3 regions of the Brevibacillus sp. MCWH genome follow, and region 3 is predicted to be linked to each of the others. Evidence: predicted binding sites of a transcription regulator. Region 3 holds the regulator's gene; each other region holds the start of a gene.
The links. The regulator LexA, encoded in region 3, represses DNA repair genes until DNA is damaged. The targets are predictions, from matches to a motif close to CGAACATATGTTCG.
Positions count from the first base shown of each region.

Region 1: ETC00_RS01870 (DNA polymerase IV) is a predicted target of LexA. The motif match lies at 2,041-2,054, and genes of this name have one in related genera.
Region 2: ETC00_RS07475 (DNA polymerase IV) is a predicted target of LexA. The motif match lies at 2,728-2,741, and genes of this name have one in related genera.

Region 1 covers NZ_SDLF01000002.1:61,587-65,738, reverse strand. Annotated here, with positions in the region: gene ETC00_RS01885 (cadherin-like beta sandwich domain-containing protein) at 1-21, opposite strand, end outside; gene ETC00_RS01880 (hypothetical protein) at 817-1,026, opposite strand; gene ETC00_RS01875 (GNAT family N-acetyltransferase) at 1,270-1,755, opposite strand; gene ETC00_RS01870 (DNA polymerase IV) at 2,108-3,343, shown strand; gene ETC00_RS01865 (YhjD family protein) at 3,343-3,786, shown strand; gene ETC00_RS01860 (YolD-like family protein) at 3,783-4,133, shown strand.
Region 2 covers NZ_SDLF01000006.1:77,992-82,143, forward strand. Annotated here, with positions in the region: gene yqeH (ribosome biogenesis GTPase YqeH) at 1-990, opposite strand, end outside; gene ETC00_RS07470 (YqeG family HAD IIIA-type phosphatase) at 987-1,511, opposite strand; gene ETC00_RS07475 (DNA polymerase IV) at 1,633-2,715, opposite strand; gene ETC00_RS07480 (gamma-glutamyl-gamma-aminobutyrate hydrolase family protein) at 3,289-4,023, opposite strand; gene ETC00_RS07485 (peptide ABC transporter substrate-binding protein) at 4,050-4,152, opposite strand, start outside.
Region 3 covers NZ_SDLF01000016.1:343-4,494, reverse strand. Annotated here, with positions in the region: gene ETC00_RS14075 (UvrD-helicase domain-containing protein) at 1-1,124, opposite strand, end outside; gene crcB (fluoride efflux transporter CrcB) at 1,158-1,523, opposite strand; gene ETC00_RS14065 (DUF896 domain-containing protein) at 1,614-1,811, opposite strand; gene yneA (cell division suppressor protein YneA) at 1,917-2,255, opposite strand; gene lexA (transcriptional repressor LexA) at 2,412-3,035, shown strand; gene ETC00_RS14050 (DUF456 domain-containing protein) at 3,159-3,647, opposite strand; gene ETC00_RS14045 (hypothetical protein) at 4,009-4,152, shown strand, end outside.

The DNA of each region.
Region 1 (4,152 bases), on a different contig from region 3:
GTCTCCGTCAGGATCGTTCATGTAAACGTCTTCCAGTGTCTCGGCATTGATCACGAGCTTTAGCTCGTACGATCGTGATAGGTAAGGGTGCGTCCTCGCCTGCGCGGGTGGCGCATCGTGTGGAACCCCTTTTCCCCCACGTCACACCGTGCGTGCGGCTTTCACCGCACACGGCGTTCCGCCATGTTCTCCCCAGCGGAGTGCATGGCTATGCCCCTTCGCTCCACAGGCATTACCCTGCTTCCTCGCTACTACGGGCTGCTGTCCTTCGGATTCAACGGCCATTTCCTGCCGTTTCGAAGCATCGCGGTTTGCCCCGCTTGGCATCTTCGTCCGAAGTTCCGACGTTCCCTGTACCCTAGCCTTGCATCTGCTGCCGTAGCCCTCCTCTCTGACCCGTCAGCCGTTCGCCCGCCCGCAGTCGGAGGACGGGGGAACTCCATTCCCTTACCGGAGTGGAACAGAAGGAACGAGGACGAAATTCCTTCCGCGACTGCCCCGCGGTAATGCGGGGAGGAGGGGACCGCGATATCCCCGCCGGACGGGTCGTTCTTCCGAGGATTCGTGCCAACGCCGAAGCGTTCTCCTGGGCATAGCAGCTTTATGGCCCCCCGGCATCTTTTACCTAAGCAAAGACGCCGCACTTCACCGAGCTTCATACGCGTCCGCGGCAAATCGGCCGCGCATGTCGGAGGATTAGGCAGGAATGCCGACTTTCATTCCGGGCGGGCACTTCCCCCGCCGAATCGGGTACAGAGTTAGACTCCCTAAATCGGGGAGCCCCCTGGTTTTGCCACCTATTTCTAAGTGGATTGTTCAGGAACGTCGCGCACCGTCCACGTATGTGCCGGACACCCGGATCGTTCCTCCCATGATTTGTTCTTTGTTCTCGTGCGAGTCGATCGTGATTGAGGCTTCGGCATGAGCGGGAGGAGGAGCGCTAAAAACGGGAAACAAGGCCAACAGCGAAACGAGAAAAAAACGGGCGAAAGGAGGCAAGCCTGCGGTCAACCTGATGTGTCGCATCGTCATGTCAACTCCTTTCTGGATGTACTGCGCGACCAAGGACGGGCCAAAGCCTTGATCGTTTACAACATTGTAATGTTTCCAAACGATTTTCAGTACGGCTTTTCACGTCTCTTTTGCGAGTGAAATTCCCGTTTGTCTCGTTTGTCCGGCAAGGAGCGAAGGGCGGATGATGGTCTACAGGTCACGGCCGCTTAGAATGCGTGGTCAGCAGGGGAAATGACGGACGGCTGCTTCCCGGCGTCAGTCCCTGTACTCGGATGAAAGCATCGACAGGACGAGCAGTGACTCGTACCGTTCGCCGGTTTTCAGGCATTCCCGCAGTTTGCCTTCGATGACAAATCCTTCGGACAGGTACAGGTTCAGGGCCCGTTGGTTTGCCTCTTTCACGTCCAGCCAAAGGCGGTGAGCCTGCTGTTCCTCAAACGCCCAGCGCTTGACCTGCCGCAGGACCTGGCGGCCGTATCCTTTCCCTTTCGCGGAGATCGTAATGCGCATCAGCTCGATGCTGCCGTGCGGGTTGGTCAGCCCGGCGATGATAACGTAGCCGACCGCTCTGCCGGTCTCCGTTTCCTCCACGATCAGGTGGCGGATGTCTGGATGGGCGAGGGCCTGCCGATGCCGTTCCTCCGTCCATGGGAGGAGAAACGGGCGATTTTCCGCCGCGTGTTCGGTCTCGTACACAAACGGTATGTCGGCCGGACGGGTTGGCCGAAGCTGAATGCTCATGGGCGATGCTCCTTTCTGATCGGTCGGGTTTCCACCGGCTTGCCGCAGCGTGGGGGCATTCGAGATCGGACCCGCATGCCGGATCGTGTCGCCTGGGGCGAAGGGTTCCGTCCCGCGCCGCCCGCCGCCTGCTCCTGGCGCCCCTTTTACAGCCGAGTGGACCGAAGCTGTCCTCTTGGCTTCCTGCTTATCGGGATTCTCTGCCCGTCGCCGTCCTCCCTGCCGTTCGGCAGTTAGTGGGGGAAAAATTACCAGCGCCTTTTTTGCATGCAGGGAGTATAAAAGCGAACGTGTGTTTGTTATACTAAGAACAGAAGATAGGAACAAATGTTCTTGTTGGGGGATGAACATCATGACCAAGGACCGGATCATCTTCCTGGCTGACATGCAGAGCTTTTACGCCAGTATTGAAAAGGCGGCCCAGCCACAGCTGCGGGACAAACCGATCGTCGTGGCCGGCGATCCCGAACGGCGCAGCGGTGTGGTTTTGGCCGCCTGTCCCATTGCCAAGTCATACGGCGTCACCACGGCAGAGGCGCTGTGGCAGGCACAGCAAAAGTGCCGGCATCTGGTGGTCGTTCGTCCGCGGATGGAGACGTACCTGCGCGTCTCCGTGCAGATTACCCGCATCTTTGAGTCGTTTACCGATCTGGTGGAGCCGTATTCCATCGACGAGCAGTTTCTGGACGTGACAGGAAGCGTCCGGCTGTTCGGTGACCCCTGGCGGATCGCCGAGGAAATCCGCCGCCGCGTCCGGCTGGAGACCGGGATTAACGCCCGGATCGGCATCGGGGAGAACAAGGTGCTGGCCAAGATGGCCTGTGACAACTTCGCCAAAAAACGGGAAGAGGGGATCTTTTGGCTGAAGCGGGAAGAGCTGGCCGACACGCTTTGGAAGCTGCCGATCGAAAAGCTGTTCGGGGTGGGCTCGCGGATGAAGCGTCACTTTCACCGCATGGGCATCTACCAGATCGGGCAGCTCGCCCGCATGTCTCCGGCAGTGCTCGCCCGCCGCTGGGGCGTAAACGGCGAGGTGCTCTGGCGCACGGCTCACGGTCTGGACAATTCGCCGGTGTCGCCTCAGACCCACGAGACGCAAAAGGGCATCGGCCATCACATGACGCTGCCGCGCGACTATCACACCGCAGCCGAGATCAAGGTGGTGCTTCTGGAGTTGTGCGAGGAGGTATGCCGCCGGGCGCGGAGCAAGCGGCTGATGGGATCGGTCGTCTCGGTCGGATGCCGCGGGGCCGATTTTGATGCTTCTGCCGGCTTTGGGCGGCAGTTGAAGCTGCCGGAGCCGACCCATGACGCGATGACGCTGTACGAAGCGGCCTGCCGCCTGTTCGACCGGCACTGGACGCAGACGCCGGTGCGCAGCGTCGGTGTCAGCCTGGATCAATTGGTGCCTGACAATGTAGTGCAGCTCAACCTGTTTACCGACACACACAGGCAGCGTTCGCTCGCCCGGGCCATGGACGACATCCGCGCCCGCTACGGACAGGATGCCATTTTGCGGGCGGTTTCCCTGCTGGGAGCGGGGCAGGCGCGGGAGCGTGCCCGCAAGATCGGGGGACACTACAAGTGATGGAGCGGGACGGGCAGGCGGCAAAGGGAGAGCAGGAGCTGTTGCGCCTGTACATCCTGTTCGGGCTGCTGTTTCGCGCGGTCATGGCGGATTGGGAGCGGATGCGGCAGGTTCCCTTGAAGCTGTCGTACCACTGGCTTTTCGAGGAACTGTCCCGCTGGGCGGAGCGGCAGCATCACAGACTGCGCCGCCATTTGCGGCAGCGGGGATGCGTCCTGCTGAGCGCCCGCCGGGAGCAAGGCGTCTACGTGGTGCAGTACCGGCTGCGCGGGTACGTGCGGGAAGCGGTCTACTTCATTGAGGTGCTGCGCGCCGAATGCCAGGAATTGGTCCGGCTGTGGATCATGCAGCAGCACGTCCTCCGCCAGGACCCGGGCGCGATGGGGCCGGAGCGTCATGCGCGGCAGATCGGCCGCGAAGAAGAAGGAGAGAAGGCAACATGAAGGAAAAACGCGTGTCGAAGAAGGACAATTTGTTTGCGGCCAGCCGCTTTGTGCTGCCCGAGCATCGGGAGATGTACCTGCGGATCAAGGCCGAAGAGCGGCGCTACATCCCCCCGGAATTGGACGAAGAACAGCTGGCGGCCGTCAGCGAGCAGATCTGGAAAGCGTTCCAGACGGGGGACGTCGTGAGCCTGAGCTACTACGACGGCGAAGCGGCCCGCCGCCTGAGCGGCCGGGTGGTTCACATCGATCCGGCCAGCCGGCAGTTGAAGCTGAAGAGCGGGGAGAAGACGCTGCGGATTCCGTTTGCCCGCCTGCTGGACGCCGAACTGACAGCAATCTCCTGAGCAGAAGGGGCAGGGTCGG
Region 2 (4,152 bases), on a different contig from region 3:
CGGGATCTTGAACGTATGCTTGACAAAGGGGGGCAGCGCCTGAGCCGCCTCTGCTCCCGTGGGCGGGCTAAGCAGTTCCCCATGGTGCTTGGCCATGACCTCGTCGGCATTCTCCAGCTTGGTGCGGTGAATGTACAGGTTGTTGGCCACGTAGACGACAAATGGCTGGTGCTGGCCGCGTACAAAATCGATGCGAGCCAGTCCGCCCAAAAACAGCGTCTGTTTGTCGTTTAACTGGTATACCTTGGGATTAATGCGCGCCGTGGGCGTGATCCTGCGCAGATCCTGCGGCGACACCATGTGGCCGATCTGGTCGCGGTTGATGATCCCGGGCGTGTCGTAAATGGAGCGGCCGTCTTCCAGCGGAATTTCGATCTTGTCCAGCGTCGTGCCAGGGAATGGAGACGTGGTGATTTCCAAGTCGGCCGAACCGTAGTCGTGCAAAATCCGGTTGATCAAGGTCGACTTGCCGACGTTGGTAACCCCGACGATGTAAACGTCCCGTCCGCGCCGCAATTGGCCAATGCGCGCCAGAAGCTCGTCGATGTTGACGCCTTTTTGCGCGCTGACCAGGATGACGTCCTCCGGGCGCAGTCCACGCTCTTTGGCTTCGTGCTGCATCCAGTTGCGAACGCGGTTCAGGTTGATGTTTTTGGGCAGCAGATCCACCTTGTTGCCGACCAACAAAATGGGGTTCTTGCCGACAAAACGGGGCAAGCCCTTCAGCCACGACCCCTGGAAGTCGAAGATGTCGACCACCATCACCACGAGGCTGTCGGTCGCTCCAATGCCGTGCAGAATCCGCAAGAAGTCGTCGTCCTCCATGCTGACCGGCGCCACTTCATTGTAGTGTTTGATCCGGAAACAGCGCTGGCAGATGACGGTTTCCCGGGCGAGGGCCGACGCCGGCGCGTACCCCGGCCGTTTCGGGTCCTCCGTCTGAATGGCCACGCCGCAGCCTGCGCACGTCTCCGGTGTTTGTTCGTTCACGATTCTGTCTTCCACGAAATCATTCCTTTCTTGCGCATCCAGTATAACGCCACCCGTTCCATCCGGCGGTTGAACCGCGTCCAAAACCCGTCCGTCTGGGCAACGGGGACGACGAGGATGGTATGAAACCCGAGCCGGTTGCCTCCCAGCACGTCGGTAAACAACTGGTCGCCGATCACAACCGTCTCCGCGATTGTCACGTTCATCTCTCGGACCGCCTGCAAAAAGGCGCGGCTGGACGGCTTTCGCGCTGCGCAGATGAACCGGACCCCCAACGGGGCGCAAAAGCGGTTCACCCGCTCCTGATTGTTGTTGGACACGACCGTCACCTGGATGCCTGCCTCGTTCAGCCGTTTCAGCCAGGCTTCCACCTCGGGAGTGGCGTGTGGCCTGTCCCACTCCACCAGGGTGTTGTCCAGGTCGGTAATGACCGCGCGTATGTTTCTTTTTCGCAGTTGATCTATATCAATATGATGGATAGATTCCACAAATTGATCCGGCATCAGCTTCTCCAGAAACACGGGGCACCTCCAACACGGCCTGAAAAGAACCGCGATTTCGGCACTTACTATACCACACTCCGCCACCGGCTTGCAAAAGTTTCAATCCGCATTCAAATACAATCCGCGAGGCAGCACGGCATCACTGCCCGAGACGATATCCCGTGTCCGCTTCATGAAAACCCTCCCACGAAAACAGCGTCAACTGCTCGTACCGCTGTTCCGTCGGCGGCGCAAAGTTGGAGAAACCAACACCGACGAGGCGCACCCCCGGGGAGTAGTCAAACGCGTCCAACAGCTCTTCCAGCAGGTCAGCCCAGTTTTCGCCGGGGGCGGCCTTGCGCTGTTTGGTCCTGAGGGTGAAGTCGGCGTATTTGATTTTCAGCGTCAGCGTTTGCGGGATGACACCCTCCTGCCTCACATCCTGCTCCGCCTCCTCCAGCAGGGCGGCAGCGATGGGGCTGACCGCCTCACGGTCGTATAGGTCAAACGGCAGCGTCGTCTCGCGGCTGAGCGATTTGGGAGCCCGCTCCGTCACGATTTCCCGGTCGTCCACGCCCCGGGCCCGATGGTAGAGCGCTCGTCCGAACTTGCCGAACAACTGCACCACTTCGTCCAGGGAAAGCTGCCAAAAGTCTTCCACGGTGTGAATGCCCTTTCGCGCCAGCAATTCCTGCGATTTTTTGCCCACGCCATGCAGCGTTCCGACAGGCAGCGGCCGCAGCACCTCCAGCGCCTGTTCCGGTCGGATGACGACGAAGGCGTCCGGCTTTTTCAAATCGCTGGCGATCTTGGCGAGGGACATGTTGTAGGAGAGGCCGATGCTGCAGGTCAGGCCGGTCTCACGCTTTATCCGCCGCTTGATCTCCCGGGCGACGGGAACGGCGTTGTCGTATCCGGAGACATCCAGGTACGCCTCATCCAGTCCCACGGTTTGATAGCGATCCGTATAGGCGGCAAACACCTCGCGGATCTCCGCCGATTTTTCCGCGTAGCGCTCGTAACGAACCGGCAGAAACACGCCGTGCGGACATTTTTTGCGGGCCAACGCCATCGGCATCGCGGACCGCACCCCGTATTTTCGCGCTTCATAGCTGCAGGTGGATACCACGCCGCGGTTTCCCGTGCCGCCGACGATCACCGGCCGGCCGCGCAGTTCCGGGTGATCCAACTGTTCAACACTGGCAAAAAACGCGTCAATATCCAGATGCAGGATCTTCTTCACAGGAGATACCACCAAACATACATTCTCATATGGCTATTATCGTTCTTTTTTTAAACGGATGCAAGATACAGCCGCCTGCTGCGTACGGTCGCCGCCTGCTGCGTACGGTCGCCGCCTGCATCGTGTCAGCCGCCTGGTAACGTCCTCATGGTGACAAAAAACCGCCCTTCCCGAGCGAAGGGCGGCCAGACTAAAACAATCTTAACCATCGTTTCCAGGCCGGAGGCCTGCACATCGATCAAATAACGTTGTAGAAAAGTACGAGGTATGGAGTGATGGGCCAAGCGAGCTCCTTTGACGACCCGCTCAGCGAAAAAACGAAGACGCGGGAAAAACAGGGGGCACAAGTCTCACATCCTCGAAACACCCAGATGTGTGCCCCCTGCCCGCGTCGCGTTTTGAAGCGGACGCATTCCGCTTCTTTGCTGGTCGTCAAGAGAGCGAGCGGGCCCGATCACCCATGCGCTACGGACTTTGACTACAAACTGACCGCCCTTCCTTAAGAGAAGAGCGGCCTGTGCTGTTTTTTCTTTTGCATGACTGTCTTCCTTATTGCATGCTGTGGCCGACGCCTTACCGGGCCAGCGCCTTTACCTGACGCGCCTTGTTGACGAACGCTTCCGCCAGCTTCAGCATCGTGTCGTCGTGCGCCCACATGCGCTCCGGATGCCACTGCACGCCCACGTGCAGCCCGTCGAGGCTTTCGATCGCCTCAATCACCCCGTCTGCAGCCACCCCTGTTACCTTGAAGCCAGGGGCCACGTCTTTTACCGCCTGATGATGCGACGTATTGACGAGGATTTCCGTCTTGCCCAATGCCTCCGCCACAAACCCCGGCTGTAGCGTGACCTTGTGCGCCCCGTATTGTCGCGAACCTTTTTGCTCGTGTTGAAAGGCACCTGGCACCTGGCTTGGGATGTCCTGGATCAGCGTGCCGCCGCAGGCTATATTCAGGATTTGCATGCCGCGGCAGATGCCGAGAATCGGTTTCTTCAGCTCCAGAGCCAGCCGAATCACCGCCAGTTCCGCCAGGTCCCGTTCGTGCTCCACGTCCCCCAGCCCCTGCAGCGGCTCTTCTCCGTACAGATGGGGGGCGGGATCGTCTCCGCCGGTGAGAATCAGGCCGTCCAGCGATTCCACCATCGCGCGGAACGGCGCATCCGGGACGGACATCAGCGGCAGGATGAACGGAATCCCGCCGGTGCGGGCCACCCCGTCCACATAGCTGGTACCCACGTAGTAGAACTGGTCGAGATTGTTGTTGGGAAAGTACATTTTGGTACACGCTACACCAATGATCGGACGCACATGCGGTCACTCCTTGTAATCTGTAATTACTTTTCGTTGGATGCGTATTTGAAGTCGATGAAACCGAGCGGATCCACCACGACGTCTTTTACCGTGTCCTGCTTCACCCACGCGTAGGTGAAGTAGTAA
Region 3 (4,152 bases):
AACTGGCCGGTAAACAGTTCCCGGATCGTCTCTCCGCTGATGGAAAAGACCTGTTGGGTCCGGCTGTAGACAAAGCTCAACTTTTTAAACGGGATTTCCGTCTCCGCCAGATAGCGCAGATAGTTATCCAAGGCAGCCTTGCAGGCGAGCGAGCCTTTGAACCGCAGGCGGTTTTGCGTCATCTCCCGTTCCCGCCGGTCCTGTCCTTCCTCGAAAAACAGGCGCAGCAGCTTCTGCGGGTCGGTGATGCGCCAGCCTTTGGGCAGAAGCGGCTTGGCCAGCTTGGCCGCCCAGTCCAAGAACGTGGCCTGCTGGACGTCATCCACCCCCAGTTCCGGAAGCACGTCCGATATGTAGTTCAGAAACAGGCGGTTCGGCGCAAACACCATGAATTTTTTCGACATCATCGTATCCTGGTAGTTGTAGATCAGGTAGGAGAGGCGGTGCAGCGCGATGGTGGTCTTCCCGCTCCCGGCCACCCCCTGGACGACGATGGGACGGTCTTTGTCCGCCCGAATGATGTCGTTTTGTTCGGACTGGATGGTCGCCACGATGTCCTTCAGCCGACTGTCGTTGGTCTGGTTGAGATTGGCGGCGAGGAACTCATCGATATACCCTTCCTCGAGAAACTCGTCGGGATGGCCGATACCCCGGCGGATCGTCTCCTTGACCGCCCCGTCGTAGATGCCGGTAATCTTTCCCTTCTCAATCGCAAAGTTGCGCTTCAGGCGAACTTCTCCACGGACGATGCCCTTGTCGGTCCGGTAGAAGGCGTCCTTGCTTTCGCCGCTGTAGTACAGGCTGGCAATCGGAGCCCGCCAGTCCACGACCAGCGCATCAAACGTATCGCTGCGGACAATGCCGCGCTTGCCGATATAGACGATGTCCAGTTCGTATGTCTCATCCTTGAGAAAGTCCACCCGGCCGAAGTAAGGTTTGTCTTTCCCCTGGTCTTCCAGATACCGCAGTTCCTTGGCCTTTTTGTACCCGACCACCTGCTTCACGTAGTCGTCGGTCACTTCCCTTACTTCCTCGCGCAGTATCTCGATCTCCCGTTCAATGGCGGACACCGTTTCATCCAGCCGCTTTTGTTCCTGTTCGTAATCGGGATGCCGAATCGTCACGTCCATCCTCCCTTCGCTTCAATCGCGCTGGCGTCAGCCCACATGCCGGCCCAGCCAGACTCCGGCTCCGCAGGCCAACAGCCCAATGCCGACGCTGAGCAGCACGTACGCCAATCCGCGTCCAATGTTCCCGTCGCCAAAAAAGGTGATGACCTCCAGAGAAAAGGTAGAAAAGGTCGTAAAGCCGCCCAACAGCCCGGTGGTAAAAAGCAGGTACAGCTCCGGCGGGAGAAACCCCCGCTCCTTTCCCCAGGCGTACAAAAGACCGATGCAAAACGAGCCGACAACATTGGCTCCCCACGTACCTGCCGGCCAGCCCGGCTGATTCAGCACCAGGCCCAATCCATACCGCACGATTGATCCGACAGCGCCCCCCACTGCCACAGCAAGCCACGACATGCGCATTCCTCCCTGTTCGCTCCGTTTCGTCGTAGAAAAAGACATCCAAGCGAAGCGCGTGGATGCCTTTTTGTGCCAGTACACGTTATCTTAATGTTTGGGACCGTTGTCCTCAAGATCTTCCACATAGCGGATCGATTCCAGGTTAGCCCGCAGGGACGCCTTGACAGCGTCGATGTACTTGCGCCGCAGTGCCTGCTGCTCCTGTTTTTCATCGTCGGTCAGGCCTTGTTCGCGGGATTTCTTGGCCAACTCGTTGATCCGTTTGATTTCCGCGTCGGTTACCACAGCCTCTCCCCCTACTCTCTGTAATGCCGCTCTATTATAACACATCGGCGGCACAACGCAAGCGAAAGGATATACACTGGCCTGCCCCGCTGTCTTGGCTGCCGTCTACTCTCCGACGGGAACAGCCAGGCGCTGTCCGGGGTATATGTCGGAGTTGTCCAGTCGGTTCATCTTTTTGATCGCGTACACCAGTTCGCGCACCTCCATGTCGGCTTCGTCCTGGTGCTCAACGGCAATTTTCCACAAGCTGTCACCCTTCTGAACGGTCACTACCTTCACAGGCACGATCGACGACGACTCCGATGCGAACACAAGTTCTGTCAGGAAGTAAAAAAAGAGAGAGAATACCACGAAAAAGATCAATGCCCCACCGCGTCTCACACCAGTGCGGCTATGGCGCTCCTGTTTTTTGGTGAAACGGTTGTGTGCGGATACAGCATGCATGATACCATCCCCCTGCAAACATACGTTCTATATTCTTGTTTTCATCATAATGCGAACATGTGTTTTGTGTCAAGCGAAATCGAACTAACGTTTGTCGAACGCAAGATCCCATGGTACAATATAGAAAACATGTTCGAGAAAACAGGGGTGTGGTCCATGTCCAAGCTATCCAGCAGACAACAAGCCATTATCGATTTCATTCGCAAGGAAGTCCGCGACAAGGGATATCCGCCGTCCGTTCGTGAAATTGGCGAGGCCGTCGGGTTGGCCTCCAGCTCCACCGTCCACGGTCACCTGGCCCGTCTGGAAAAGAAAGGATTGATCCGGCGCGACCCCACCAAGCCGCGCGCGATTGAGCTGTTGACCGATGGCGACCGCTATCAGGATGACTATGAAGTATCCGTCGTGCGCGTGCCCGTCATCGGGAAGGTAACGGCCGGGCAGCCAATTACGGCCGTGGAACACGTGGAGGATTACTTCCCCCTGCCGGAACACATTGTCACCTCGGACAAGGTGTACATGCTTCGCGTGTCGGGTGACAGCATGATCGAGGCAGGCATCCTCGACGGCGACTACGTCATCGTGCGCCAGCAAAACGTGGCCAACAACGGCGACATTGTCGTGGCCATGACCGATGAGGACGAAGCCACCGTCAAGCGGTTCTTCAAGGAGAAAAACCACTTCCGCCTGCAGCCGGAGAATTCCACGATGGAGCCGATCATCCTGGACTCGGTCACCATTCTGGGAAAAGTCATCGGAGTGTACCGGTTGATTCACTAGGAAAACGAATAGCCCGTATCTTTTCCGACCATCGTCGAAAGATACGGGCTTGTTTTTTCTATGGCGCTGTCAGACCGGAACGATCCGGTGCAGGAATTGCATCTCGCCCTCTTGGAGCACGATCTACAGGGCGGCGATGAAAAACCAGATGATCATCACGATTTGCAGGACGACCTTGACGACTGCGCTGCCGAGAAATCCGACGAGCGATCCCACCCCCGCCTTAATCGCCCGTTCAAACGGCTGGTTGGATACGAACAGCTCCACCAACACCACAAACAAAAACGGCAGGATCAGCATCCCGAACGGCGGGAACAGGAAAATCCCGAGAAAGATACCGACCGCCGCTGCAATCGACGACCACTTGGAACCGCCGTACCGCTTCACGAAGTACATGTTGGTCAGCAAATCGGCGCCGTACAGCAGCACACTCAGCACCACCATCCCCCACCAGAACGACGCCGGCAGCCCGGCCCCCGGTTCGGCGAGGACAAAGTGGTACAGCAAAAACCCGGCCCAAAGCAAAATCGTATCCGGCAAAACCGGAAGAAAAATACCGGCGATGCTTGCGACAAACAACGCCACGATGACAATCCACAGCAGTATTTCCATCGGGCACACTCCTTTCTCTTAGGATATACGGATTACCTCGCCAATCGTTGCATCCTTCTATATATTCTCGTCCACATTTTTGCAGAAGCCAGCCAGGCTGCAAAATTACACGGCCCCATGCGGTTCCATTTCATATTCACATCCGTGCTGGAAAGCAAGCGGATTACTGGTTTATCACTGCCTGGATTCGTTTTTCACATGACTCATCTTGGTCAGTATGCACGTATCAGTAAAAATAAACAGATTTTTCTTTTTCCATAAATCGTAATAATTGACATATTTTATCATTATGGTTAATGTATTCTTTGGAATACGTCTGTAAGTGTACGGTCGATTAATACTTAGGAGGTACAAAAGTAATATGGAAGACGATGATATAAGATGCGAACATTGCAAGAAACTTTCTTTTTGGTGCGAAATCGAGCATTTGAGACCAAAGAAGTGCTCCATTCTCCGTGATGGAGAAATCTATTACATCTGTGAATATTGTATAGGCGAAATTGAA